4 regions of the Candidatus Clostridium eludens genome follow, and region 4 is predicted to be linked to each of the others. Evidence: riboswitches for the same ligand, from Rfam matches in the RefSeq annotation. Region 4 holds a riboswitch; each other region holds the start of a gene.
What was found. Region 4 has a riboswitch for S-adenosylmethionine ahead of ACJDU8_RS12585 (O-acetylhomoserine aminocarboxypropyltransferase/cysteine synthase family protein). Riboswitches for the same ligand answer to the same signal wherever they lie in the genome.
Positions count from the first base shown of each region.

Region 1: it holds a riboswitch for S-adenosylmethionine, as region 4 does, so the genes downstream of both, ACJDU8_RS14230 (methionine ABC transporter ATP-binding protein) here and ACJDU8_RS12585 (O-acetylhomoserine aminocarboxypropyltransferase/cysteine synthase family protein) in region 4, are expected to answer to the same signal.
Region 2: it holds a riboswitch for S-adenosylmethionine, as region 4 does, so the genes downstream of both, metA (homoserine O-acetyltransferase MetA) here and ACJDU8_RS12585 (O-acetylhomoserine aminocarboxypropyltransferase/cysteine synthase family protein) in region 4, are expected to answer to the same signal.
Region 3: it holds a riboswitch for S-adenosylmethionine, as region 4 does, so the genes downstream of both, nifB (nitrogenase cofactor biosynthesis protein NifB) here and ACJDU8_RS12585 (O-acetylhomoserine aminocarboxypropyltransferase/cysteine synthase family protein) in region 4, are expected to answer to the same signal.

Region 1 is NZ_JBJHZX010000020.1:87,969-95,646, forward strand. Features, by position in the region: gene ACJDU8_RS14200 (FxLYD domain-containing protein) at 1-659, opposite strand, end outside; partial or broken gene ACJDU8_RS14205 (MerR family transcriptional regulator) at 1,101-1,178, shown strand; gene ACJDU8_RS14210 (RNA-guided endonuclease InsQ/TnpB family protein) at 1,234-2,463, shown strand; gene ACJDU8_RS14215 (GAF domain-containing protein) at 2,628-3,137, shown strand; gene ACJDU8_RS14220 (DUF4317 family protein) at 3,153-4,310, shown strand; gene ACJDU8_RS14225 (acetate uptake transporter) at 4,372-4,989, opposite strand; SAM riboswitch class I at 5,323-5,426, shown strand; gene ACJDU8_RS14230 (methionine ABC transporter ATP-binding protein) at 5,605-6,384, shown strand; gene ACJDU8_RS14235 (methionine ABC transporter permease) at 6,381-7,049, shown strand; gene ACJDU8_RS14240 (MetQ/NlpA family ABC transporter substrate-binding protein) at 7,075-7,678, shown strand, end outside.
Region 2 is NZ_JBJHZX010000030.1:29,105-36,782, forward strand. Features, by position in the region: gene metK (methionine adenosyltransferase) at 1-1,015, shown strand, start outside; gene ACJDU8_RS17970 (trans-sulfuration enzyme family protein) at 1,116-2,294, shown strand; gene metA (homoserine O-acetyltransferase MetA) at 2,366-3,280, opposite strand; SAM riboswitch class I at 3,428-3,533, opposite strand; gene ACJDU8_RS17980 (YhgE/Pip family protein) at 3,618-5,774, opposite strand; gene ACJDU8_RS17985 (YhgE/Pip family protein) at 5,792-7,678, opposite strand, start outside.
Region 3 is NZ_JBJHZX010000021.1:52,045-59,722, reverse strand. Features, by position in the region: gene ACJDU8_RS14490 (nitrogenase component 1) at 1-955, opposite strand, end outside; gene ACJDU8_RS14485 (ABC transporter ATP-binding protein) at 1,015-1,842, opposite strand; gene nifB (nitrogenase cofactor biosynthesis protein NifB) at 1,958-3,229, opposite strand; SAM riboswitch class I at 3,405-3,508, opposite strand; gene ACJDU8_RS14475 (nitrogenase component 1) at 3,615-4,964, opposite strand; gene ACJDU8_RS14470 (nitrogenase component 1) at 5,134-6,714, opposite strand; gene nifH (nitrogenase iron protein) at 6,817-7,635, opposite strand.
Region 4 is NZ_JBJHZX010000017.1:73,064-80,741, reverse strand. Features, by position in the region: gene wsfD (glycan biosynthesis hexose transferase WsfD) at 1-85, shown strand, start outside; gene ACJDU8_RS12600 (ABC transporter ATP-binding protein) at 196-984, opposite strand; gene ACJDU8_RS12595 (ABC transporter permease) at 981-2,033, opposite strand; gene ACJDU8_RS12590 (ABC transporter substrate-binding protein) at 2,057-3,061, opposite strand; partial or broken gene ACJDU8_RS12585 (O-acetylhomoserine aminocarboxypropyltransferase/cysteine synthase family protein) at 3,086-4,413, opposite strand; SAM riboswitch class I at 4,574-4,679, opposite strand; SAM riboswitch class I at 5,174-5,274, shown strand; gene ACJDU8_RS12580 (nitrogenase component 1) at 5,430-6,902, shown strand; gene ACJDU8_RS12575 (nitrogenase component 1) at 6,905-7,678, shown strand, end outside.

The DNA of each region.
Region 1 (7,678 bases), on a different contig from region 4:
TTGCCTTCTATGTTTTTATTTAGCATAGAGTAAAAAGCTCCTTGCTTATTATATATTAGATTGCTGGCTTCATCCAATTCATTGAAAGCCTGTATGTAATTTTTCTTTTTAATATAGTTGTCTACAACATTTATATGTGAATTTACTGTTTGTCCATCTTGTAAAAATTCTTTATCAGCTTTTAAAGTTTGATTATTAGGTCGTAAATTTAAAGCTTTACTTATTTCTTCATAGGCTTTTGATATATTACCTTGAAGTGCCATACTTTCAGCACTTATCCTTTTCTTTTCTATGTTTTTTGAAAGGGCTATTTCATAAAAGTAGTAACCAGAGGTTATAAATATCACAAATATTATAGATAAAAGAGGAATAATTGTATTCAGATTTTTGTAAAAAGGAAGTTTAGCATGATTTTCAGTTTTACTTTCTTTATTATAACAAGTAACTTTTAGGTTATTTGCACATTTATCTGGGGATAAAGCTTTCATTTGATCTTTTTTTATTGTTTGTTTTAAAGCTTGTCTAATTTTGTGAACTTTAATAGTGCTGCCATTTAAGTTATTTTCTTTTTCTAGGTCTTTTTCCAGCTTAGATCCACAACTGTGACAAAATACAGCTTCATTGGAAACTTCAGTTCCACATTTAGAACAAAATATCATAGTTAGTATTCTCCTTAGCACTGTATTAATTTTGATACTCAGTACAACTATTATATCCTGAAGTATCAAATCTAGATAAATATTGAAGATTAAAGTGTCTTAAATATTTATTACGTTGTATATTTATTGTACCAAAAATTTTATACTTGTACTATATTAATTTTATTATAGCAAGTATTATTACATTATGTAAATATATGTATAAGATGCGTATAAAATATTTGTTTACTGCCTGGATTATAATTTAAAAAATTTTAATTAAAGCATAAAAGGTATAATATTATAATTAAGTAAGTATTGTGTTAAAATATAATAATGAATTTAGTTGACATTTGGTAAAAAGGGAGGTATATAACAGTTGAAATAAATCTATACAAATCTATAAAAATATATTGAATAATACTAAATTTCATGTTTTTCTTATTTCAAGGAGTGATTAACTTGAAATATTATTCAATAGGTGAATTTGCAGAACTAATAGGTAAAACACTCCAAACACTAAGAGCCTGGCACAAAAAAAGGAACTTTTATTCTACATCTAAAACAAAGAAGATGATTAAGGAGTTGTTGGAAGATGATAAAGGCGATTAAAGTACGATTACTGCCAACAGCAGAGCAGGAAAAACAGATGTGGAAGTCAGCAGGGACGGCCAGATATATATTTAATTGGGCATTAAATAAACAAATTCAACATTTTGAGAGAACTGGTAAATTAAATAAAATATCTAATGGTGTTTTGAGAAAAGAACTTACAAAATTAAAACAGACAGAAGAATTTAGTTGGCTTTACCATGTGTCAAATAATATTGCAAAACAGGCTGTTAAAGATGTATGTATGGCAATAGATAGATTTCATAATGAAAGTAAGAAACATGGATATAGGTATAGAGTATCAGCAATAAAAAATGGTAAACCATTAACATTTAGTGACTTTGAAGATTTTCCAAGACTTAAAAGTAGAAAAAAATCAAAAATATCATTTTATAATGATACAGATAAATTAAAGGTTAAAGAAGATAAGGTCTTAATAGAGAAAGTTGGCTGGGTTGAAGTTGCCGAAAAAGGTAGAATACCTACAGGTGTTAAATATACTAGTCCAAGAATAACTAATGATAATAAGTATTGGTATATATCAGTCGGCATAGAAGAAATAGGGCCAATAACAGAAAAAACAGATATATCAATAGGTGTGGATTTGGGATTAAAAGATTTAGCAATAGCTTCAAATATAGATAAACCATTTAAAAATATTAATAAGTCTAAAGAAGTTAAAAGGCTAAAAAAGAAACTTAAAAGAAAGCAGAGACAAGTTTCAAGAAAGTATGAAAAGAGTAAAATTCAAATAGGAAAGGAAGGTGAAAACCGTTATAAATTTGCTAAAACAAACAACATTAAGAAATTGGAGAAAGAAATAAAACTTATTCAAAGAAGGCTTTCAAATATTCGTTTAAATCATATACATCAAGTAACTACCGAGATAGTGAAAATCAAACCATCAAGGATAGTTGTAGAAGATTTAAATGTTAAAGGTATGATGAAAAATCGTCACTTATCCAAAGCAATACAAGAACAATGTTTTCATAAATTCATAAACATTTTAAAGTACAAATGTGAATTTAATAGCATTGAGTTTGTAAAAGCAGATAGGTTTTATCCTTCATCAAAGACTTGTTCATGTTGTGGTGAAATTAAGAAAGATTTAAAACTTAAAGACAGGGTTTTTATCTGTCAATCATGTAACCATAAGATTGATAGGGATAAAAATGCGTCAATAAATCTTTCAAGGTATAAAAAATCAGCATAATATCACTAACAAAATAATGCTGATATGTACTGTTCGTTACGCAGGAATTTAAGCCTTTGGAGCAACATGTCAAACTGGAGTAGTTTTTATAACAAAACAGGCTGTGTTGAATAAGGAAAAATCTCTAAACATTAGATTTTAGTAGATTTTGTGTAACGGTAAATATGTTTGACATAAATATTTTTAATAAAATGAATGAAAAAGAAAAGTATGATAATATGCTTACTATGCTGGAATCTCTTGTAAAAGATGAGTTAGATGATATTTCTAATTTATGTAATTCGGTGGCTCTTATAAAAGCATTAGTAGATAAATTGAATTGGTGTGGGTTTTACTTGATTAAAGATAATGAATTGGTGGTGGGACCCTTTCAGGGAATGCCAGCTTGCAGTAGAATTAAGATTGGAAGAGGGGTTTGCGGCACTTCAGTAAAAGAGAAAAGGATCTTGAATGTAGGTGATGTACATAAATTTGAAGGTCACATAGCCTGCGACTGTGCCTCAAATTCAGAACTTGTAATTCCCATAGTTAAAGAAAATAAGATATACGGAGTACTGGATATGGATAGTCCCGAAATAGATAGATTTAAAGAAGTTGAAGTAGAGTATTTAAAAAAGTGTGTTGAAATTTTAAATAAATATGTAAATTGGGAAAAAGTAGTTTCATTTAAATAGAGTGGGGAGATAGATATGAATAAAAAAGATTTATCAAACATAAGGAAAGAATTTAAATTGGGAAGCTATATGCTTACAATTAAGGAGATTTATAGTATATATTTAAAAAAAGATAATGGAGAAATAATAACCAGAGAGCTGGAATATTTTGAAATGATGGAAGTGGAAAAAAGAGAACTTTATCTAGATAATTTTAAAAAGATACTTACAGGAGCTTTAGACTCCAAAATATTTGAATTAAATTTTAAAAATGTAAGTGAAAAAAAATCAGGGGAAGATACCCAGTATATATTATATGAAGCCTTAAGTAGAGGGGATGGTATAGCTGAATTTGCTGATAAAATAGTAGATAAAATTTCTAAAAATTATACTTATGATACGGATATAGTTATAAGTTTTACAAGGGCAGAATACTATAGTTCCAATAAGACAAAAAAAGAATCCTTAGATGATTGTGTACAAGCTATAGAGGTTATATTATGCAGCATAAATAAAGTTGAAATACCTAAAAAAGTATTAAAATTTGACTATACGGAAATGAGGTTCAAACCTAATTCTACAGTAGATATGATTATAAATTTAAATTCTCCCGTAGAAGGTTTCATGTTTCCTAGTTTTACATCTCAGTATGTAGATGTAAATAAAATAGTATATTATTCTTCAAAATCAAAGAATATAAACAATACTTTTGTAGAAAAAGTATTGGAATGTACTATTAAGCCTACAGCTCTAGAGGAAAAGGAGAGTTTTAATGCGATTTTATGTACAGCACTGGGAGGTAAAATAAAACCCCATATTATGCAGGATATATATGAGATAATAAATGAAAAAATTGAAGAAGAGGAAGAAGAACCTACTTTGGATATAAATGAAGTAACTAGGGTTTTAGAAGAGAGTGGTGTAGAGGACACTCAAATAGTCAGAAGTGCTTTTGAGGAAGTATGTGGAGGAGATTATGAATTTAAAGTGAGAAATGTAGTACCAGATTTTAAAAGTAAATCTATAAAAATAGAAAATGAGAGTACTAATATAACTATAAGCCCTAGAGATTTAAGTAGTGTAAAGCAGGTAGTTAATAAATGGGGTAAAAAGTGTCTATTGATAGAACTTAAAGAGGATATGGTCCTAGATGGACTTGATTTGGAAACAGAGCAAATAGAAAAACATATCTAATATCTTATAAATATAAGGATGTATTTAATAAATACATCCTCATGTAAACTTAATTATAATCCTATTTTTTAAATATGCCAAAAGGTTTTCCTGTAGGTAAAAATTCCCTTCCAAAGTGAGGGTTTAATACAGCAGCAGCGGAACCATAAAAAGCTATAAGTGATGCTAATAATTCAGCTATTCCTGCTAGTTTAATAGAAAACTTTGGTGAAATGCCAAAATAAGTGAGTGCTAATCCTATAAACAAAAAGTTTATAAGAAAGAAAACTAAGAATAGTACCTTGTTGGTCTCAGCTGCTCCTATGGTCATAAATACAGTAAATATCAAGTATGCTATAAATGCAAATCCTAACTGCTTATGATCCATTCCAACTGTAATACCCTTTCCGAATACACCTGCGCCCATCATCCATGTCATGCCTACTGAGAACCAGAATAATGCAAAAGCTCCAAATGCTGTCGCTCCAAAAGTGTTTTGTCTTTTAGAATCGTTGATACAAGCAAATAGTTGGGCAAAACCGCCTAAAAATATGGCCCAGGGAATTATAAGAGAAGTCCCTTCGGTGATGCCAAGCTTCTCTGCAGAAGCTATTAATGTTACCACAGCAAGTCCAAATAATCCTAATGCAGATGGATCGCAGTTGGCAATTTTGATGTGTTGAGTTTCATTTGAATTCATAATAGTCCCCCTTATAAGTTATATTTGTAAAACGCTTACACATACATAATGTATCAAAAAAAAATGCATTTGTAAAGTCAATTTTGAAATTTCATAAATTTAGTTTTTTTTGCCCGGGTGAGAATGGAATTTATTTAATTTTTTATAACAATAGAATTTTTAAGTCGCTAAATGGTTTAGTAGTAGGTATAGGTTATTTCTAATTGAGAATTAAGATTTAACAATGAAGATTGAACTTTGTAAATGTAAATTTCTGGATTTATACGATAAAAAATATTGACATGATTAAGTATTATTGATATAATATTTAATACAATATTAAATATTTAAATGAACTTATTAAGAGAGGTGGAGGGAAAGGCCCTATGAAGCCCGGCAACCAGCATTTTATAATGCAGTGGTGCTAATTCCTGCAGCTTGTAGCTGGAAGATGAGTAAATCATTGGAATTTAAACTCAAGGATTTACCTTGGGTTTTTTATAATTTAACTGAACTTTAAAAGTTGACCAGAAAAACTGGAGACTAAATCTTAACTTATAAATATAAGATCTAGTCTTTTTTGTTTTGGTATATTTAAGTAAGTATTAAAGAAAGGGGGTAAAAAAGGTAGGTATTATGATAAGCATAAGAGATTTAAATAAGACATTTAATACACCTAATGGTAAAGTTGAAGTTTTAAAAAATATAAATCTTAAAATTGAGAAAGGAGATATTTTTGGTATTATAGGATTCAGCGGAGCTGGAAAGTCTACTATGATACGCTGCTTGAACAGACTTGAAGAACCTACCTCTGGTACTGTATTTATTGGAGATAAGGATATTACAGCTATGGGTAAAGATGAACTTAGGGAAGCCAGAAAGAAAATTGGAATGATATTTCAAGATTTTAACTTGTTTCATTCAATGACTGTATATAAAAATGTAGCTTTCCCTCTAAAGATAGCTGGCTATCCTAAAGGAAAAATAAAAGATAGAGTACATGAGATATTAGATTTGGTAGAGTTAAGTGATAAAATAGAGTCCTATCCTGCCCAATTAAGTGGAGGTCAAAAGCAAAGGGTGGGTATAGCAAGAGCTCTGGCCAATGAGCCAGATGTTTTGTTAAGTGATGAAGCTACTTCGGCATTGGATCCGCAAACTACTTATTCTATATTGGAACTTTTAAAAGATATAAATAAGAAACTTAATTTAACTATCCTACTTATAACTCATGAGCTAGATGTTATTAAATATATATGTAATAATATGGCTGTAATCGAAGAAGGTAGTATTGTGGAAACAGGAAGTACAAATTCAGTATTTTTAAATCCTAAAAGTAATACTGCTAAAAAGTTTGTTAAAATAATGGGAAATCTCAGTATGAATTCTGCATGTACTGGAGGTGGGGTAATATGACTGACGATTTTAAATCTTTGATTATGAAGGGATTATGGGAAACCATAGAAATGGTAATTATAGCTGGTGGTATAGCCTTACTTATAGGACTGCCGCTTGGAATTATTCTGGTTGTTACTAAAAAAGGACATATTTTAGAACATGAAAAGTTAAATAAGATATTGGCTACTATAGTAAATGCAGTAAGATCCCTTCCCTCTGTAATATTAATTGTGGTTCTACTGCCATTAGCTAGATTAGTTGTAGGGACTACATTGGGCATGAAAGCAGCCATTGTACCTATATCTATAGGAATATCACCTCTTTTAGCTAGAATTATTGAAACATCATTGGAGCAAGTAGAATGGGGGAAAATTGAAGCAGCCTTATCTGTAGGCGCAAAACCATTTCAGATTATATTAAGGATTTTAATACCAGAGGCCCTTCCTTCTCTTGTAAAGGGAGTTACAATTTCAATTATATCCATTATTGAATTTACTGCCATAGCTGGTGTTATAGGAGCAGGAGGGTTAGGAAGTCTGGCAATACGTTTTGGTTATCAGAGATTTCGTAAAGATATTATGGTAGCTACAGTGGTGATATTAATTTGTCTGGTACAGTTCATACAATTTTCAGGAGACCGTATTTCCAAGCATGTGAATAAAAAAAGGTATAAATTTGATTAATTATTTTTAAGGAGGATAAATTAATATGAAAAGAAAAAGTATAGTATCTTTATTGTTAGTACTAGCCATAGGGCTATTGTCAGGTTGTGGCAGTGGAGGAGATTCAAAAAATACTAGTAGTGGAAATGGCAAGAGTAACAAGGTCACTGTGAAAATAGGAGCAGCAGCAGTGCCTCATGCAGAAATATTAAATCATATAAAACCTGAATTAGCAAAGGAGGGGATAGATTTACAAGTTGTTGTTTTAGATAGCGAAGATGAGTTAAATCCAGCTTTACAGGAAAAACAAATAGATGCTAATTATTTCCAACATTTACCTTATCTGGAATCTGTGTCTAAGGAGAAAGGATATAATTTTGCAGTGGCCGGAAAAGTTCATGTAGAGCCAATAGGTTTTTATTCTGATAAAATTAAATCTAAATCTGAAATTAAGGATGGGGCTCAAATTGCTATACCTAATAATCCTTCTAATGAATATAGGGCTTTAGTACTTCTTCAAACACAGGGATTAATTAAGCTAAAGGCGGGGTTGGCTAATTACAGTGCTACACCCGGAGACATTGCAGATAATCCTAAAAATTTAAAATTTGTAGAAGTTGATTCTGCTCAGCTGCCAAGAGTATTACAGG
Region 2 (7,678 bases), on a different contig from region 4:
TAAAATAGTGAGGAAAACCATAAGTGACATAGGATATAGTAATTCAAGATTTGGGTTTGATGCAGATAGGTGCGCTATAATAACATCTATAGATGAACAATCCTCAGATATTGCACTTGGCGTGGATGACTCATTAGAATCTAGGAGTGGTGAAAAAGACAGTATTGACTCAATTGGAGCAGGGGATCAGGGAATAATATTTGGATTTGCAACAAATGAAACACCGGAATATTTACCTCTTCCCATAGTGTTGGCACACAAGCTTTCAAAACAACTTGCAGAAGTAAGAAAGGATGGTATAATTCCATATTTAGGTCCTGATGGAAAGACACAAGTTACAGTAGAGTATGAACGAGGTAGACCTATAAGGGTAGACACTATACTTGTATCTTCTCAACATAAGGATAATATAAGTCATGATAGAATTGAAAAGGACATAATCGATAAGGTTGTTAAAGCAGCAATACCTAAATGGCTGCTGGATTCAGATACAAAATATTTAGTTAATCCTACTGGCAGGTTTGTAAAAGGAGGGCCAGAGGCAGATTCTGGTCTTACAGGAAGAAAAATAATAGTTGATAGCTATGGAGGATATGGAAGACATGGCGGCGGGGCATTTTCAGGAAAAGATCCAACTAAGGTGGATAGATCAGGGGCTTATGCAGCAAGGTGGGTGGCAAAAAATTTAGTAGCTGCTGGTATAGCGGATAAAATTGAAATAGAAATAGCCTATGCTATAGGTGTGGCAGCACCTGTATCCATAAGTGTAGATACTTTTGGTACAGGTAAAGTGGTAAATGATGACCAAATAGTGGAAATTATAAATAAACTATTTGATCTAAGGCCAGCGGCCATTATAAGGGATCTTGATTTAAAAAGACCTATATATAAAAATACTGCTGCATATGGACACTTTGGGAGAGATGATATAGATGCCCCTTGGGAAAGACTTAATAAAGTTGATGAAATAAAAAATATTTATCGAAGTCAAAAAATCTTAGTTAACAGTCTTTAATTATGTGTGGAGATTTTAAAAATAACTACTATTAAGTTGCATAATACTGCCTCAAGCAGTATTATGCAATGATAAAATAAATTGGAGGGAAGATATAAAAATGATTAATGAAGAAAAAAGTGATTTTATAACTAGATGTGTTCATGTAGGGAACGGAATTGACAAGGAAACAGGAGCCATTAGACGTCCTATAACTATGGCAAATTGTTACAGACTCCCAGAAGATGCATCTTCTATAAATTGGAGTGATGCAAATCAGCTGCTTTATACCAGGAATATGTCTGCCAACCAGGTATATCTTCAGGAAAAGTTAGCGTCTCTTGAAGGGGGAGAAGATTGTGTAGTACTTGCAAGTGGTGTTGCTGCACTGGCGGGTGTATTCTTTACCTTTCTAAATAAGGAAGCGCATGTGATTTGTTCTAATGTATCTTATATAGCAGTTTATAGGTTATTAAATGAATATTTACCAGATAAATATGGAATAGAAGCAAGCCTTGTAGATACTTCTAATTTAGAAGAGATAAAAAAAGCAATACGACCAAATACAAAGCTTATTCATATTGAGACTCCAGGAAATCCTACTACTAAAGTAAGTGATATTGAGGAAATAGCTAAGATTGCAAAATCTATTGGAGCTTTATTAAGCGTTGACAGCACTTTTGCATCTCCATTTTTACAGAATCCTCTACAGCTTGGAGCTGATCTTGTTATACATAGTTTAACAAAATATATAAATGGACATGGAGATGCTATGGGAGGTGCAGTAATTGGAAAAAAGGAGCTTGTGGACAGAATAAAGCGCGAGGCAATGGTTAATCTTGGGGGGGCTATAAGTCCGTTTAATGCATGGTTGATTATGCGTGGAGTTGTAACACTTCCTCTGCGTATGAAACAGCATAGTGAAACTGCACTTGAGGTTGCCAGGTATTTAGAATCAAATCCATCAATAAAGTTTGTAGCATATCCTGGACTAGAGAGCCATCCACAGCATGAAATTGCTAAAAAACAGATGAAGATGTATTCAGGAATTATTTCTTTTGGACTTAAAGCAGACGTTGAAACCCATAATAAATTCATTAATTCTCTCAAGCTAATCATTCAAGCTGTTTCTCTGGGTCATGATGAAAGCTTAATTGTTTACACCGGTCCAAACGATGAACGGATTAATTTTTATCCAGAGGAATTTAGAGGAGGATATATTAGATTTAGCATAGGATTAGAAAGTGCTGGTGACATTATTTGGGATTTAAAGCAAGCATTAGAAAAGTGTGGGTTATAGAATTTTATATCTGAAGTAAATATTAAAAAGGCATGAATGCCTTTTTTATTTTTACTTTATTGTAAATACTGCTAAAGTTTGTTTAAATCATAAGGTGTTTCCTGATATACGTAGTAGTTAAGCCAGTTTAAAAACAACAGGTTGGAATGACTTTTCCAATTTGCCACTGGTTGTTTACTTATGTCATTGTCGGGAAAATAATTTTGGGGTATATCTATAGGTAAATTTTGTCCAATATCTCTTTCGTATTCAGATTTTAATGTTAAAGTATCATATTCAGGATGTCCCGTAACAAAGATTTGGCGGCCACCTTTTGTTGACACTATATAGACACCGGCTTCTTTTGACTCAGAAAGTATTTCTAGTTCATGAACTTTTTCGATGTCCTCCCTTTTTACAAAGGTATACCTAGAATGTGGTGCAGAAAATACATCATCGAAACCTCTAAAAAGTTTAGTATTAGCCCTGTTAACAGTATGAGAGAAAACACCAGATAATTTTTTATTGAGAATATATTTTGGAATTTTAAAGTGATGGTAAAGTCCTGCTTGAGAGCCCCAGCATATATATAAAGTTGAATAAACATTTGTAGTACTCCAATCCATAATTTCAGTTAATTCTTCCCAATAATCAACATCTTCAAATTCAAGTTTCTCTACAGGTGCACCTGTTATTATCATACCGTCAAATCTTCTGTTTTTTATTTCTTCGAAAGTTTCATAGTATTTAATAAGATATTCTTCAGCAGTGTTTTTTGAACTATGAGATTTTGAATACATTAAAGTTATATCAACTTGTAGCGGTGAATTACTAAGTAGTCTTAAAAGCTGTATTTCAGTAACAGTTTTAAGGGGCATTAAATTCAATATAACTATATTAAGTGGTCGTATATCTTGTCTTGTTGCGTGAGTTTCATTCATAACAAATATATTTTCAGCTTTTAACGCTGTAGAGGCTGGAAGATTGTTAGGTATATTTATGGGCATAAAATCCCTCCTTAAATTATAATAGTTTTAGTGGCAATCAAATCTTATTATTCTAATATTCAAATTTTAATTATGGGGTTAAAATAAATAAAAGTTATTTTTCTATAAGAAAAATAACTTTAACGATAAACCAATTTGAAACTATTTTCCTTATCTCTCAGAAATAATCTGCTGGAATTAACACCATACATTTTAATAAAATGTTGGTTGTCGGGTTTCATAGGGCCAGTCCCTCCACCGCTCTTGATAAGATTTAATTTGATTTTACACCATATGATATACTAAAATTTCCTTTTTGTCAATAATTAATTTGCCAAATCTATTTTTATATAGGTCTTTAAAGTCCTGATTCTCTAAATTTGTGCTCTGAATTTTTTATTAAATTATGCAAAGGTCTTTTTAAAAGTGATAAAAACAGAAATGCACATGAAAAAACAGCCAGTGCTATAAAATCTTTAAATACATTTTTCTGTAAGGGGCCCCATATAGCTTCTCTGAAGCCATCTATAGCGTAGGTAAAAGGCCAAAATGGTGCCAATGTACCAAATATTTTTGGAAGGGTCTGTATAGGATAAAGTCCCCCGGCTCCTGCAATTTGAAAAACCATAATTATTACAGCAATAGCTTTGCCAATATTACCAAGTATTGACGCCAGTGTGAATATTATAATTGTAAATGTAATACTACAGCCTAGTGACACCAACATCATAAGAGGCATATTTTGAGGGTAAACTTTTAATATATATACATCTCCCAGGGTAATAATAGTAGTTTGTATGAAAGATAATATTAAAAACAAACTTAATTTTCCAAAGTATTTGTGTTTTAAATCCAATTTTTTTTCATTTTCGAAATCTTTGCAGTCTAGTGTTAATATGGAGGATAATAATAATATGCCTACCCAGATTGCCAGTGTAGTATAAAAAGGTGTTACTGCATAACCGAATAATCCTGAATTATAAACTTCAATATTTTTTACATTTACTGGTGATGAAAGCAAATCGGATAATTCATCTGGATTTTTCCCCATAAATTCTATTATTTCATTTAAATTTTGTTCGTTTAAATTTTGCATTTTACTGCTTAATTCATTCAGCTTATTTTGAACATCTTCCAACTTTTTGCTTAAAGCATTTGCCTGGTCAGAGGATGCTTTACTGCTTAATATACCTGAATTAGCCAGTGTATTTAATTGTGGCACAAGAATTTTTGTTGATTCTAATATTGAATCTATATTATTTAAGTTGTTTGTTAAGTTGTCAGCTACAATATCCATTGCCTGGTAGGTATCGGAATAAAAAGCATTAGATACAGAAACTGCATTCATGGATATTTCATTGTTTAAGGTAGAAAGTTCATTTATAACTGAATTGATACTGTCTTTAGATGAATTACTGCTAATTAATGTTTTTAATTGGTTTAAATATGTTTTTTCAGTTTGTATTGAGCCTTTTAGTCCAGTAAGTGAATCTATAAGCTCACTTGTTCCATTATTAGGTATAAAATCATTAATAGACTCAAGAATTTCTAGGGTGGTATTTATTTCTTTTACTAAAGAATTGTCTAAATTTAGTAATTGGTCTATTATAGTAGTACTTAAATCGGTACTGACATTTATATTATTTAAATTTATTAGGAGATCCTGTATCTGGTTATTTAGTGATTGAATTTCATTTATATCGTTGTTCAGATTGTTCTGTGTTGAATTCAATGTTTGTTTGGTGGATAAAACTAACAATTTGCTTTGTGCTACAATACTTTGAAGGCCGTTAATTTGTTCTAATAGTTTAGGAAAATCAGCTTTTTGAGCATTTAGATATTGCTGTAGGTTTTCTGAATTAGAATTTATTTCTGCTATATACTTTTTTATGTCATTTATACTGGAAATAGTTTCAGGAATAGTATCTTTTAATTGTACAATTTGTGGCTTGTCACTTTCTAATTTTTTTCCCATAGAGTTTAATTGTTTAAAAACCTGCTCACTTGCTGTTTTTATGAAGTTGCTTTTTACTTGGCTTATTAAATTAGTTTTTGCTGAATCTGTAATTTTGGTAGCTACGGCATTTAATTTCTCATTAGATCTGTATATAATGCTAGGTTTTTCAGGACTTGATGTTGTAAGACTTAACATTTTACTGGAAAAATCCTCAGGTATTTCAATTAATGCATAGTATTCTCCTGTATTTAATCCGTAATTTCCCTGCCATTCATCTATAAAAATCCAATCGATAGTTTTATTTTTTTTCAATTCTTTAACAATTTCATTTCCGATATTTATATTTTTTTCATTAAATTTGCTTCCATTATCTTCATTAATTATGGCAATGGGAAGCCTACGGGTATTAGTCTGGCTATAAGGATTCCAGGAAGCTTTAATATTAATCCATGCATAGAGGGAGGGTAAAAAACAAAATCCTAAAATTATTATAAGTACTGCTGGGATTTTTATTATATTTATTAAATCTCTTTTTAATATTTTAAATACATTTTTCATATGTGACCTCCCGTGAGCTATTCTCCTATACCTGAATCTTTGAATTTAACTTGAAATTTATGGATCTTATTGTGTAATGGTTCTTTAAGGAATAAGCCAATTAATATAAAAAATATTGATATCAAAAATAATGCTATAAAATCTAAAACTACAGTTTCTATAAGGGGCCCTGCAATAGCTTCTCTGAAACCACTGACTGAATAAGTAAACGGAAATAAAGGCTGTAATATTCTAAAAATTAATGATTGAAGCTGTATTGGATAAGTTGCACCACTTCCTGCTATCTGTATTATAAGAAGAATAATAGAAATAGCCCTGCCCAAATTCCCTAATATAGATACTAAAGTATAGGTTATTACTGTAAACGTAAGGGCTGAGGCAAGTGAAACCATAATCATAAGAAAAACATTTATCATTTGAACATGTAATAAAATTTTATCGCCTAATGAAACTATAAATCCTTGTATTAGAGCTAGGGTTAAGAAAGTCAGTAATTTGCCTAAGTATTTTTCTTTTAAAGTTAAATTTTCATCTCCATTAAAAGGGGCCACATCTGTTTTTAATAATGTTACAAGTAAAATAGAACCAACCCATATGGCAAGTGCTGTATAGGTAGGAGCCATGGATGAACCAAAATTAGAAACTGTGTATATATTTTCTTCATTTACATTAAAAGGACTGGATATAAAGTCTCCCATCAATTCCGGGTTGTTTTGTAATATAGTAATTATTTGTATTATATCATTGTTTGTAACCAGTTTTAGCTGATTGCTTAATCTATTTATAATATCTTTGAATTGGAGAAATTTATTATCTAATTTTCCGGAATATATAGTAACTAATTCACTTCCATGCAGTAAAGTATCCATGGAGTTACCTCCCTGCTTATTGAAATCTTGAACAGATTTTAATATTGCAGAAGTATTGTTTGTATAATTGGCTAGATTACCAGCTATTGAATTTAAAATACTCCTTGTGTTTTTATTATATTCATTTTGTGCATCTATTAATTGCAAGTTTATATTGGCTATATTATTTGTCATGGAATTTAATATATTTTTATTAATTTCATTTGTACTATTAAGCTCCTGCTGTAAGTTATTTATGTTGTTTTTTTCACCTTTTAAGGAATTTTGTGTATTTCTTAAGGATTTCAATAAATTTGATACTTCAGTGTTATTGCTAAAATCATTAATTTTATCCAGAAAATTTATAATTGGATTAATTTCATTAATTAGTATATCTAACTCATATCCAATTTTATCTACAGTAGAATCTACACTTGAGGAATTTGCCTTTGAGATTAAGGAATTCAAATTGCTTATTAAGCCTTGAGTTCTATAAATATCACCTCTTGCGTTTTCCAAGTTAACTGCAATATTGTCAAAAGAATTATTCAGTGAAGGCTGAATTGAGCCTATAAAATTTTTATTGTTTTCATCATTTTGTGATAGAATATCTATTCCTGAATTCATTAAGGGAATATCAGTTTTCATTTCAGTTAGTATTGAAGTTAAGTTATTTGAATTATTTTTTATATTTTCAAGCACATATGTTATAAGATCTATATTGTCATTTAAGGTTATTATGCCATCTTTTAAATTAATAATATCTTCCTTGTTCTTATCTGCATCTTTTCCAACTGTATTTAAAAAAGAAAAAAGGGTTTTATTAACAGAATAGATAAAATTAGACTTTATTGAATCTATCAAGGTGTTTTTGGCAGAGTCAGTAATTTTAGATGCTAGTGGACTATTTTTTGTATACACTTTATAAATAATCTCTGGTTTTTTAGGATTATCTGAAAGTATACTTACAAGATCTGAGGAAAAATCTTTTGGAATTTCTATCATTGCATAATAGGTTCCATCTAAAATGCCTATATTGGCATTTTTAGAATTAAC
Region 3 (7,678 bases), on a different contig from region 4:
TATATATTTCCGCTTCTTTTTCTCTATGTGTAACTCTTGCTAACTCTCTTAACCATGCATCCGTTCCTGCGATTCCATAAGGTTGAGGTGCCTTAACTTCAGGTACTCCAAAATGCTCTTCTAAAGCAGCCGCCATATAAGAACCTAAAGTGTTACAGAAGGTAACAGTAGCTGCAGCTTCTGAAAGCCTTTCTAAATCTTCCACTTTAGCTAAATCTATAACATAGTTAACTTCAAGTCCTAACTCTGCCAGCATAGGCGTGAATACATCACTGCCCCAAAGGTTAATTATATTTACTAAATTCTCTTGTTTCTTAGGATTTTTTCTAACTAGCTGCCTTAAAATTCCATGCTGGGTAGCGTCAAACCCCGTGCTCCAGTGCTTCGATCTAAATCCTTCACAATACATAGGAATAACCGGAATATTAAGTTCTTCCTGCATTTTGGTGGCTACACTATCTACATCCTCTCCGATTATTCCTGATGCACAGGATGTTCCAATAAATATTGCCCTGGGATGATGTCTATCCCAAGCATCTCTTATAGACCGTTCCAATTTGTCAAGTGCCCCAAATACCATATCTGTTTCTTTCATATTGGTGTTAATTATTTTTATATTTTCTATAGGCAAATTTCTAATAGCAAGTCCATTTCTATATATAGAATTATAGATTACCTGACCAGCTCCACAGCCTATGGGTGCATGCTGAATTAAAACTGCATCTCTTACATTTCCTGCCTGACATTCTACCATTTGCTCACTGCAAGTAGAACCTTGTGTAAAAGGCCCTGTAGCCTCACAAAGCCTCTTTCCTCCATTTCCTTTACAGCCTGCACAAGTAAAGGCAGAGTCTTTAGAAAGCTCTGAAGCTTTTCCAGTTTTCCAGCCAATAATAGTCCCCAGCCGCTGCTCACGGGTGTCTACTACAGAAGTATTAAGATTGAATTTCTTCATATGTTATATCCTCCCTTGATTTAACTAATAAAATACAATTGTTGCCAAAATTATAATTTCTAAATCACATATTTTTTATCATTATCATGAAGTAATTCCCATATTCGATTTCTATTAGAATTAAATTCTTGAGACATCCTTACATTAACGGTGCTTCTGGGCCTTGGAAGGTTTATTTCAATAATCTCTTTAATCCTGCCTGGATTAGAAGCCATTACCACTACTCTATCCGCTAAAAATACTGCTTCTTCAATACTATGAGTTATAAATACAATAGTTTTATTAGTTTCTTCCCATATATTTAACAATTCTTCCTGAAGCAGTTCCCTAGTTTGGGCATCTACTGCAGCAAAAGGCTCATCCATAAGTAAAACATCAGGATCATAGGCTAAAGCTCTTGCAATTGCTACCCTCTGTTTCATACCTCCCGATAACTCATGTGGATATCTTTTTTCAAAATTGCTTAATCCTACAAGCTTAATAAATTTATTACTTATTTCTCTTCTTTTATCCTTTGGTACACCTTTTATTTCAAGGCCAAATTCAATATTTTGTTCTACAGTTCTCCAAGGAAACAGTGCATATCCCTGAAAGATAATACCTCTATCCAGATCTGGTCCTGTAATCAATTTATCATCTATATATATTTCGCCTGATGTAGGTTTAGATAATCCAGCTAGAACATCTAAAAAAGTTGATTTTCCACATCCACTAGGCCCTACAATAGTTATAAATTCTCCTTGTTTTATTTTTAAATTCAAACTATCCAGAGCTAAAAATTCATCCACTTTTTGGTTACCTTCAGATTTTATATTATAAAATTTCTGTACATCTTTAACTATAATTTTATAATCATCAGGCTTTAATTCTTCAACTACTTTACTCACTTAACTCCCCCCCTCTAATCTTCAACTACAAAATTTGGTGATGAATCTTTAGTATATTTATCAAATTTATTCACTTTGGCTCTTTCTTCTGCATTTGGAATACTTTTAATGTTTTTTACGAATCTTTTTCAAGTAATTCTATAGCTTTTTTTATGCCCTGTTCTATATTAAAATACATTTGAAATACCTTTATTCCCTTTTCACGTAATTTGCTTAAAGGCTCAAAACCTATTCTTAATACAAGTACTGCATTGCAATCCTCTATAGTTCTTAAAATATTTGATATTTTATTGTCATGTCCGTCACATTCCTCTATGCCATTGCAATATTTATTTATAATTCTTTTTTCCTTAAATTCAATCTTTCCATTTACTACATCGTATATATAGAATTGTGACACATGTCCAAAATGTGCATCTACATTTACGCCAGACTTAGTTGCAACTGCAAATCTATAATTACTTTCCTTGTAAAGTTTTCCTTTATTTTTAAGATCAATTACATTTTCTCCTTTAAAACCTTCTTCATTGTCACCTCTAAATTCACCGGATATATCCTTATCTAAAGTTCCTATTGCATCTGCTCTACATTGTTTGCAGTGATACATCTGCTTTAAATCTAGCTGGCATTTTTTTCTCATATCATTTAGCTCCAGATCACTCACTGTAGGCATATTTTCAAATACACTGTCTTTAACCGGTATAAGAGGCATAATATTTGTCATATATGCTCCACATTCCTTAACCTTTTTCACTATTTCAGGAATGTGATTACTATTGATTCCCTTTATCATTACAATATTTACCTTGCATATTACACCCTTTTGAGTAATATACCTAAGACCTGACAATTGATTATTCAATAATATATTTCCTGCCTCTTCCCCTTCAAGTACATTGCCTAAATAATTAACAAATTTGTATATCTTTGCACTTATTTTAGGATCAACTGCATTTATAGTTATAGTCACATGAGTGACTCCCAGTCTTATTATTTCATCTGCATAAAAAGGCAGCATCAATCCATTAGTAGAAAGACAAAACGTGATATCCGGCGATTCCTTTTTTATTAATTCTATAGACTTTTTAGTTTCTTCAAAATTTGCCAGCGGATCTCCCGGACCTGCTATACCTACCACAGTCAAATTTTTCACTTTGTTTTTTACTATATTAAATTTATCTCTGGCCTTTTTAGGTGTTAAAACTTCACTGGTTACTCCCGGCCTAGTTTCATTCACACAATCGTATTTTCTATTACAAAAATTACAACTAACATTACACTTTGGTGCTACAGGAATATGCATTCTTGCATACTTGTGAGAAATACAGTTGTAACATGGATGCGTTAATGTCCTCTCCTCTATACTTCTTGCAAAATCTACACTCATATTTTATTTATCTCCTTTCTAGATAACTTAAATATAAAAAAAGACTAAATAAACCGAATAAAATTCAGTTTATTTAGTCTCCAGTGTGTCTGGTCAACTAAAGTATCGAAATTAATATTATATAAGTAAAAAACTTCTCACAGATGAAATGTAAGAAGTTTAAATCTTTCTTAATATCTCATCTTTCAGGTTACCCCGCAGGAATTAGCACCATTGAATAAATAATATTCAGGTTGCCGGGCATCATAGGGCCAGTCCCTCCGCCTCTCTTGATAAGAAATTCTATATTAAATTTTAATCAACTTTAAGTTTCTTTACTTATTGATGATACTATACAATTTTTTAGATGTTTTGTCAATAGTTAATTTTTTATAATTATTATTTTTTATTTTCCACCTACAGTTGACGTATAAATTCTCTCTATCAACTGCAGGGCACCTCTATATCCTATATGACATCTGTTCAGTACTACTGTCTCAGAAGAAGGCGGATCTATTTCTATTAGTAATGCATTTTTTTCTCGTGCTACATCAGATTCCCATGATGAACCTAATATCAATGGAACTCCTGAACCAAAATCGGCTTCTGAAAGTGATTTTTCTGCAAGATAACCATCTTCAATATATTCTACTTCCACAGATACACCTTCTGATAGATTCCTAAATTCCTTACTTATTTTCTCTCTAAATTGCTCTGGCGGATTATCCGTAATGATTTGCTTTACAGGTATAAGTCCAACCTGATCTGATAGAAATTTTGTATAGGCAAGTGTATACGCACTGTCTCCTACAACAGAAAATCGAGAAGGCAAGCCGTACCAATACTCTGCAAAAAAGTGTGAAAAAGAATCTAAAAAATAATAATACAATTCTGCTTCTTCTGCAATGAACGCTTCTGATTTTTCAGCATCGATTCCTGCATATTCAACTAATTGTCTTATAAAAGCAGTAGTAGCTTCCTCACCAATAGGTATTACAGGAATATGCAAATAAGGCTGATTATATTTTTTTTCTAAATGTTTCGCAATATTCACTCCTACCCACGGTGATATTACAAGATTAAATTGTGCTTTAGGAATTTCCTTCCATTCCTTCGCTCCACCACTTTGTGGTCCAAAAAGTACATTTACTTCAAAACCTACGTTCTTTAAAATCCTTACAATCTCCAGATAGTCTCCACGCCAATTTGTATTAAAAAAAGGTGTCTCAAACCACAAATTAATTAATCCTTTTTTCTTTTCACCTTTATAATCTCCAACGAATTGGTCTATGATTGCTTCCACAACAATTTCATGACCTATAAGGTTTGAACCTTTGAAGCCAGCTGTATCTGCATACACTATAGGGTAACCTGCCTCACGGTATTTCTTTACAATTGCTCCAACATCATCTCCTATAAGTTCTCCAGTGCAACCTGTAGCTACCACAAATAATTCACCCTTGTAAATTGCTAAAACTGATTTTATTAAATCATCAAGTTTTTTTTCACCTCCAAATACTATATCATTCTCACCTACATTTACACTGGCAACATTACCTCCACCAGTACTGGTAGAACCTTGAAAACCATTTTCAAATCCCATAAAAAAATATTGTTTGTACATACATCCCGGACCACAATTCGCAATTGGAACACCATTCTTAATTGCTACTGCAGTATATGCACCACCCACTGCACAAGCATAATGGGGATGTACTATTGTACTACTTTTTTTATTTATCTTAGTCTCAGCCACTCTAATCCTCCTCATATATTCTTAAGAAATTTTTTTTACTACGTTTTCGCAGTTTTTTATTTTTTGATTACTTTATTAGAGCTAATAGTTAGAGGATCACCTGCTTACACAGTGTATCCTAAATTACTTAGTCCTGCCCGTCCATAACCAAAGTGTCAGTGCAACTTACTTACACAGTTTTTGCTATTTCATCAAACACTTCAAGTTTTACTCTTTCATCAAGCACTTCAGGATGCTTTGCAAGCAAAAATGGATCATTTTGGCTAAGCCACCATTCATTATATGGACTTTTAACGTGTCTAGAAAGAACCTCATTAAACTTCTTTCTTGCAAGAATATCTAATAGAACCTCACCTGTCCGAATTATTCCATCATAACCAACAGGAAAATGCTCATCACCCATGGCTAAAGATGGGATACCAAGTTTTGCCGCTTCAGGTGCAAGTCCTTGATGTCGAATTATTACAAAATCTGTCTTTACTCGTTTAAATAGGGCATTTAGTTGGAATGCCTGTGTTTTACTTACTGTAAAATTAGGAATATCTCCGTAAGTGCTTATAAGTTCATTCAGCGTATCCTGATTCTCATGTCCACCATCATAAACAGGATCGTGATGGAATACCACAGAACCATCAACACCTATCCCTAATTCACGCAAAACTGAAATAAGACTATGTGCATAAGATGAACCTGTCATAATAAATCCTTTAATTCCTTTAAACTTTTTGCGCAATTCTTCAATTTTGGGAAGTACTTTTTCATGTTCGTTCTTTATATACTCTTCGGTTTCTTTTTCTTTGCCAACAATTTTACCAATTGCCCTGAACCAGGCATCCGTACCTGCAATTCCATAAGGCTGAGGTGCATCAATCTGTGGAACACCAAAATGTTCCTCAAGTGCTGTAGCCATATAAGAACCAAGTGTGTGACAAAAAGTTGCAGTAGCCACAGCTTCCGATGCTTGGGCAAGTTCATCATAGCTTGCCATATCTATCATATAATTTACTCTCAGACCAAGAGGTTTTAACATTTCTGTAAAATAATCAGTTCCCCACAAAGCTACGATGTTAATTAAATCTTTTTGCTTTTCAGGTTTACGTTTTACTATTTGACGTAAAACTCCATGCTGTGAAATATCAAATCCAGTACTCCAGTGTTTTGATCGAAATCCTTCGCAATGTAAGGGAATAACTGTCACTCCAATTTCTTTTTCCATCTCTTCTGCAACACTCTCTATATCTTCACCTATAATAGCAGTAGCACACGCCATGGAAATAAAAATTGCCTTAGGATTAAAACGTTCCTTTGCATCTCGTATTGTTTGTTTTAGTTTATCCGAAGCACCAAAAACCATATCATTTTCCAAAAGATTTGTGCTGTAAATCTGTAAATTCTGTGGTGGTTTATTTCTTCTTCCAAGTCCCATGTTAAAGGCAAGATTAAACCAAGGGTTATCTGCCGAACATCCAATTGGAGCATGCTGAATAAGTACACAGTCTGTAATATTTCCTATTTGACATTCAACAATAGCATTAGCACACATCGTCTGTTGATTCAACGGTGAATTTAATTCACACAACCGACAAGCTTTCTGTTTTCCACAACCATCATGTTTTCTTTGACTTCTCAATTCATAGTTTGATTCCTTCCACAACTCAGTTGCCGAACCATCCCAAGCAGTTATAGTTCCTAATCTCGTCTCTCGGTTTTCTACTTCCGTCAAGTTAAGATTTATTGTTTTTTTTGACATTGTATCATCCTTTCTATTCTCTATACATATGAAATCCATTATCTTATATAAGCATTTATATTACATGGTTTATCACGTAAACTTCAGCCGAACCCACGTTATTTAATCTATAAGTCCATGCTCTAAAAATATTTCTTCAAGTCTTTCCTGACTCATAGGTTTTGGAATTACAAACAATTCATTTTCTTCTATGGATTTTGCAAGAGATCTATATTCAGCAGCCTGATTCTCATCAGAATCAAACTGTATTACTGTCTGTTTGTGAATTTCAGCTTTTTGGACCACATTATCCCTTGGAACAAAGTAAATTAGCTGAGTGCCTAATTCTTTTGCAAAAGTCTCCAATAATTTCTTTTCATTGTCTACATTTCTGCTGTTGCAAATAATTCCACCTAATCTTACTCCACCTTTTTTAGCATATTTTTTTATTCCTTTTGATATATTATTTGCTGCGTAAAGTGCCATCATTTCACCACTGGCTACAATATATATTTCTTTGGCTTTTCCTTCACGGATAGGCATAGCAAAGCCTCCACACACAACATCGCCTAATACATCATAAAAAACATAGTCTAAGTCATCAGTATATGCTCCTAACCTCTCCAGCATGTTTATAGATGTAATTATTCCTCTTCCTGCACATCCTACACCTGGTTCTGGGCCGCCAGATTCAACACATCTTATTCCTTTAAAGCCCGTCTTCATTATATAATCTAATTCTACATCCTCTCCTTCTTCCCTTAAAGTATCTAAAACTGTCTTTTGTGCAAGTCCCCCTAAAAGAAGTCTAGTAGAATCAGCTTTAGGATCACAACCAACTACCATAACATTTTTCCCTATTTCAGCTAATCCTGCTGTTAAATTTTGTGTAGTTGTAGATTTACCTATTCCACCTTTTCCATAAATTGCCACTTGTCTCATATATACGTTCCTCCTCAAATTGAAAATATGATTATTAAATTTA
Region 4 (7,678 bases):
TATGGTTGTAGTGGCTATTCTGTGGTGTTTACATATTATATCAAAGTTTATAATTTTAAAAAAAGATACTTCTAAAAATTATTAAAAAGGGTAGTTTTTAAAAAGAGCAAAAATTCCTTTATTAAAATAGGTATTTTTGCTCTTTTGGGGAAAATTAAAACTAAACTTAGTGTATTTGAGCTAAGTTGGTGTATTTTAGTGTGATGTAGCTATGTGAAGTTTATCTAATATTTCTTTTCTAAGTTTAATAAACTCCAAGCTGTTTCTATTTCTTGGCCTTTTAATTTTTACTTCTACAATTTCTTCTATTTTTCCAGGACGCGGAGTCATAATTACTATTCTATTGCTTAGGTATATAGCCTCATCTACATCGTGTGTAACCAGTAAAATAGTAGTTCCCCTCCTTTGCCATAATTCAATTAATTTATCCTGTAAGTCCATTCTTGTAAAGGCATCTAATGCCCCCAGGGGCTCATCCAGCAGTAATACCTTAGGCTCATTAATAAGTGCACGTGCAAGAGAAGCTCTCTGGGCCATACCGCCAGAAACTTGATGAGGATATGAATTTTCAAATCCGTCAAGTCCAGTAAGGTTTATATATTCTTTAATTTCATTTTTACGTTCCTTATAAATTTTTCTGGCCTTCAGTCCTGAGGCAATATTATTCTCAATAGTTTCCCAAGGAAAAAGATTTGCCTGTTGGAATACATAGCATCTTTCAAAATTAGTATTTTCTATTTTTTTATCATTTAAAAATAATTCTCCAGATTGGGGTTTATCAAGCCCTGCTATAAGTCTCAGAAGAGTCGTTTTTCCGCACCCGGAGGGGCCTATAAATGAGATAAACTTTCCAGCTTTAATACTGAGAGATATATTTCTTAAAGCTTCAACTAGATTTTTGTTTGCATCTATATAAATTCTGGTTACATTATTTATTTCAATAGAAGCATTATTTTGGGCTTGGATATTTTCAACTGGTATCATTTTAATAGCCCCCTTTGCCATATAAGTATCCTATCTCTGATTTTAAATATAATTGCGAGCACAATGGAAAAAACTACTGCCATTACAACTATGGCTGCATAAACTTTTGCATAATTTGACCACCCTTTGGCCCAATTTATATACCATCCTAAGCCTGCTTTTGCACCTACCATTTCAGAAACTACAAGTGTAGTAAAGGAGAGTCCTGTAGCAGTATAAATGCCTGTAAATATGGATGGCATGGCACCTGGTATGGCTATTTTAAATATTAAAAACTTCTCATCTGCTCCTAAAGTTTTAGCTGCTTCAAAATAAGACTTTGGTATATTTTCTACGCCCCCACAAGCCATAAAAGCTACAGGGAACCATACACAAAGCACAATCAAAAATACTTCTGACCATAGTGTAGATGGAAATATTATCATTACCACTGGTATCCATGCAACTGCAGGAACTACTCCTATAATTTTAAGTACAGGGAAAAACCAGTAATACCACTGCCTAAACCATCCCATTAGAATTCCTGTTACCAATCCTAGAATTGTGCCTATTATAAATCCTAGAATTAAAAGTCTTATGGAATAGGCCGTACTTATTAAAAGTGTAATTCGATCATCAACAAGTACCTGAACTATCTGGTCTGGACCCGGAAAAAATGGAAGCGGTAAAATATTGGTTTTAGTAGATAACATATCCCATACTGAAAATCCAATTCCTATGGTAAAATAAAATTGAGATTTGTGATTAATTTTTGCTTTTAGTTTTTCATTAAAAAATGAAATAATATAGCGTATTCCTAAAAATAGTATAAATAGTATCAGCATTATTCTATAAGGAATAACATTAACAACTTGAACTGTAGGTATAGAAAAACTCACGATTAAAGCTATAATGAAAGCTATAATCTGCAGAATTTGCCATGTATTTGATTTGGGTTTCCAATTTATTGTGTCAGGTACTTTAATTGGAACTACATTATCAGTGTTGATTGATGAAGCTTCTGATTTAAGCATAGTTTTTGAATCTACAGATTCACTTAAAATACTCATTTTAAGCCTCCCTACATTAATTTTTATTTGGCTGATACATCATAGTATACATCATCAGCAAATTTATCAGGATCTGTATCCTTTTTTAAGAATCCAGTTTTATTTAATTGCTTCACGAAATATTTAACATCATCTTTGGCAGCATCCGTAGTATATTCGAAATCATAGTTCTTGATAAGCTGAGTGACTAATTTTACATCAGTAGTTGATACGTATTTCTTATCCACTTCAATTTTAGCAGCTTCTTCAGGATTTTTTGCAATCCAATCATCTGCTGCTTTATAGGCTCTCACAAGAGCAGCAATTTTCTCTGGGTTATCTTTAATTTCTTTATTAGAAGCATATAAGAAACAACATGATTTTCCTTTGAATAATGGATCTTCTGCAATATCCGTTATTACTCGGTAGTTGCTATCTCGTTCAGCTAGTGTAGCAAATGGATCCCATGCTGCAAAAGCATCAACGTCACCCTTATCTACAGCTTTTGTTAATTGGTCAAGTGGGTAAGGTACCCATTGGACATCTGAGGTTGGATTGATGCCTGCATTAGCCAGTACAACGCTAGTGATAGCCATAGGTGTTCCACCTATTTCATCTACACCTATTTTCTTTCCCTTTAAATCTTTTGCAGTTTTTATTGGTGAATTAGGAGGTACAACTAATTTAATACAACCTTTATGCAGTCCGCCTATAACTTTAATATCAAGACCCTGTTGAACCGAAGGGAAAAATTGAAAGTCACCATTGGTAACAGTAAATTTTCCACTTGCAAGTCCAGTTTTTTGTTCTTCAAAAGTTCCACTTACAAGAGTTACATCAAATCCTTCCTTAGCAAAAAATCCTTTTTCTTTGGCTATGTAAGCTGGAGCACCGCACACTCCACCTCCAAGAGCCTGGATTTCCAGCTTACCGTATTTATATTTTTCCGTTCCCGTAGAAGAAGAATTGCTTTTTTCCCCACATGAAGAAAAGGTGAATACTGTTATAAGCATAAATATAACTATTGATATCTTTTTGAATTTTTTCATAATGACTCCTTTACATTCTTATATCTATAATGCTTTTGGAAATTTTTTTATAAAAGTTTTTTCAAATGCCTGATCTAAATCATTGATTAGATCTTCTGGATCTTCAAGACCTATAGAAAGTCTTATTGTATTATAAGGTATGTCTGAAATTTCTTTTTCTTTAGGTGTAAGCTCGCCATGTGTAGTCTTAGGTGAATTTATAATTAAAGATCTGGCATCACCTATATTAGTATGGTAGCTGAAAAGTTTTATTGAGTCTAAGAATTCATCTATTTGACTATCTGTACCTCTAATACCAAATGAAAAGACCGATCCGGCACCTTTCGGTAAATATTTTTCTGAGAGTTTTTTATAAGTGCTGGTGACTAAAGAAGGATATTTTATCCACTCCACATTGTCATTTTCTTGGAGATAGGCTATTATTTTTTTAGTGTTTGATAACTGTTTTTCTATCCTTTCAGATAAGGTCTCAAGTCCTAAAAGTACAAGATATGCATCAAAGGGGCTTAAGGCTGCACCAAAATAATTTAAATAATTTAGTCTTATCCTTGAAATAAACGGAAATTCAGGAAATACCTCGATAAAATTTCTTGGAGTATTGCCGGTACCTCTTAAAGTATAATAAGGTTCCAAAAATTGAGGGAATTTTCCATTGCCCCAATTAAATTTTCCACTTTCAAGGATTAAACCTGCAATTACATTTCCATGTCCATTAAGTGCTTTAGTAGCTGAGTATATAACAATATCGGCACCGTATTTTATTGGATTTAGAAGATATGGAGTAGCCAGTGTGTTGTCAACAATCAGTGGTATATTATGATCATGAGCTACTTTTGCAATAGTTTCTATATCAGCTACAATGGCATTAGGGTTGCTGATACTTTCTACAAATATGGCTTTTGTATCTGGCTTTATCTGTTTTGAAAGTGCTTCAGCATTATTTATGTCATGAAATTTGTCTATTTTAATACCTAGCTTTGGATATATTTTTTTTAGTCCATCTAATGTTCCTCCATATAAATAAGGGGTGGTAAGTATTCTACCACCATCTTCTGCTACATTGAGGAGTGTATAGGTTATGGCGGCCATTCCTGAACTTAATGCAATAGCTGCCGCAGCACCATCTAAAGCAGCTAAGCGCTTTTCTAATATATCTATATAGTGGGATTACTCAATCTACTATATATGAATCCTAATTCGGTAAATGACAGTAATTTTTGTGCTCTATCGGTTCCACCCAAGTCGAAAGCTGCTGTCTCATATATAGGTACTGACACGGAATGATTGTGTTCTTCAGAATTATAACCTCCTCTTATTTTTATTGTGTCGAATTTTAAACCTTCATTTGACATCATAAGACCTCCTTAAATAATTATTTGTATAAAAATAAGAGGTTGCATCCTAAATAGGATCCAACCTCCAGTTTACTGGTCAGCTAATCTATTCATTATTTTTATAAATATAAAAAAGTTGTTTTATAAGAAAAACAACTTGAAAATTTAAAAATTATTTTTCTTATCTTTCAGGATTCACCTGCTGGAATTGGCACCGTTAAATAAAATAAATTTGGGTTGCCGGGTATCATAGGGCCAGTCCCCTCCACCTCTCTTGATAAGATTTTACTAAATTAATGTAATTATAATACCCAATTTAAGTTTTTGTCAATGGCTAATATTTTAAATATTAAAGACAGCTGCAGATTAAGGATGAGTGATAATTTAAATTTAAGTTAATATGATATCATATAAAATGGGTTATTATTAATTTAGAAAGTAGGTATTTGTAATGAAAAGCTATCTACCAACTATATTTTGTTCTTTGCTAGTGATTTTTTTAGTTATGTTTTTATTATATGGCACAATAAAACATTCTATTGTTAAAGTTATAAAACACTTAAAAAATAAGAACATATTATAGCTACAATTTGAGTATTATAGCTACAATTTGAGTATACATTCTACATTATAACAATATAACATATGCAGTTTTAGGTAGAGACATTTAAATTAGATATTAAAAAGATATTATTGCCTTTGAATCATTTGCATATTGTTGACAAAACAATATATGTATAATATAATAAGTGTTAATTTAGTCTTTAATAAAATAATATTCTTATCAAGAGTGGTTAAGGGACTGGCCCTATGATGCCCAGCAACCTGAATTTGTTTCATGGTGCTAATTCCAGCAGGATAAATCCTGAAAGATGAGAAGGTAAAAAGTAATCAAACTTCTTATGGTTTCTCTGTAGGAAGTTTTCGTTTTTAAATAATATTTAGTTGACCAGATAGACTGGAGACTATGTACCATGCCTCACTTGTTGAGGCTGTGCATAGTCTTTTTTGTTAAAATTCTATAGGAGGTAATAATGTTGAGTATTAATATAAAATTACAGTCACCAGAGGTTGAAATTAGAGAGTCAAGACTTGGCTCCATTACAGGATTTTATGGGGATGCATCTGAACTTTGTAGTATGGCAAAAGAAGGCAGACTTTGTGACAGAAAACATTTTTTCAGTCAATGTCTAGGCTGTAGTTCAGGTAATGCATTGTGTCAATTAGTTATGATACAAGATGCAGTTGTTATAAACCATGCTCCAGTGGGGTGTTCTGCTGATTTTTCGGATTTTAATTTTACAAATAGGGTGGGCCAGATAGAAAGAAATATTCCCCTTAGAAACGCTAGGATATTAAGTACCAATTTAACTGAAAATGACACTATATATGGAGGAGGAGAAAAATTAAAGGCTGCCATAAAAGAAGCGTATGACAGATTTAAGCCTAATGCAATTTTTATAACAACTTCCTGTGCCTCCGGCATTATAGGTGATGATGTAGATAGAGTAGCTGAGGAAGCTCAGGAACAATTTAAAATTCCTGTTGTGTATATTTCTTGTGAAGGTTTCAAATCTAAAATTTGGACGACAGGTTTTGATGCTGCATACCATGGAATAGTGAGAAAAATAGTAAAACCACCGGTTAGAAAGAGAGAAGATGTGGTAAATGTAATTAATTTTTGGGGAAGTGATATTTTTACTGAATTGTTCGGGAAAATAGGCTTAAAACCCAATTATATAGTTCCATTTTCTACAATTGCACAATTGGAGAAAATATCTGAAGCAGCAGCTACTGTACAGATTTGTCCTACACTTGGGACTTATCTAGCCGCATCACTTGAACAGGAATACGGGGTACCAGAAGTTAAGGCACCGCCTGCTTATGGAATAGAAGGAGCAGATAAATGGTTTAGAGAACTTGGAAGAATAACAAAAAGAGAGAAAGAGGTAGAGGATTTAATTAAATCAGAAAAAGATAGGATATATCCGGAACTTGAAAGGTTAAGGGAAAAATTAAGTGGAAAAAGAGCCTATATTACAGCTGGTGCAGCCCATGGACACAGTCTAATTTCTCTTTTAAGAGATCTTAAAATGGAGGTTATAGGCTCATCCATATTCCATCACGATCCTTGTTATGATAATAAACTTGAAAGTGGAAAAAGTTTAGATCATGCGGTTAAAACTTATGGTGATATAAAACACTTTAATATATGTAATAAACAGGCATATGAGTTGGTGAATTCTCTTAATAGGCTAAAACCAGATATATTTGTAGCACGGCATGGAGGTATGTCTATATGGGGTGCTAAACTGGGAATACCAACATTTTTAATGGGTGATGAACAATTTGCACTAGGTTATCAGGGACTGATTAATTATGGTAATAAAATTTTGGATGTACTTGAAACTCCAGAATTCGTTAAAAATATTGCTGCCCATTCTAAGCTTGTGTACACAGATTGGTGGCTTAATCAAAAACCTGACGCTTTTTTGGGGGGGAAATAACTATGGTTAAATTGATAGAAGGGCCTAGACATTATTGTACTCTTGGAGCCCAACAATCTGTAATTGCAATAAAAGGAGGAATACCTATACTTCATTCTGGTCCTGGGTGTGGTGTGAAACTTTTTAGAGGACTTAGTACTGATTCTGGATATCAGGGAACAGGATATTCTGGAGGAGGAAGTATTCCATGTACTAATTCCACGGAAAGAGAAATTGTATTTGGTGGAGAAAGTAGGCTGAGAGAAGTTATTGATGGTACCCTTAAAGTATTAAAAGGGGAATTATTTGTAATACTCACTGGCTGTACGTCAGATATAGTTGGAGATGACGTAGGGCAGGTAGCAAAGGATTATAAAGATCAAGGAGTTCCCATAGTCTATGCTGAAACAGGTGGATTTAAAGGCACAAATTTTATTGGACATGAAATGGTAATCAAAGCTATAATTGATCAATTTATAGGAGAAAAGACTCCGAAGATTAAAAGTGGACTTGTGAATGTGTGGGCATCAGTTCCTTATCAAGATAGTTTCTGGGCAGGAAATTTGAATCAAATAAAGTATCTTTTAGAAAGCATAGGACTTGAAGTAAATATATTATTTGGACCAGATTCAGGCGGGGTAAAAGAATGGAGTACAATACCAGATGCTGAATTCAATCTTGTAGTTTCTCCCTGGGTTGGCATTGAAACTGCAGAATTATTAAGAAAAAAATATGGTACGCCGTATTTGCATTATCCCACACCACCTATAGGTGCCAGAGAAACAAGCAAATTTTTA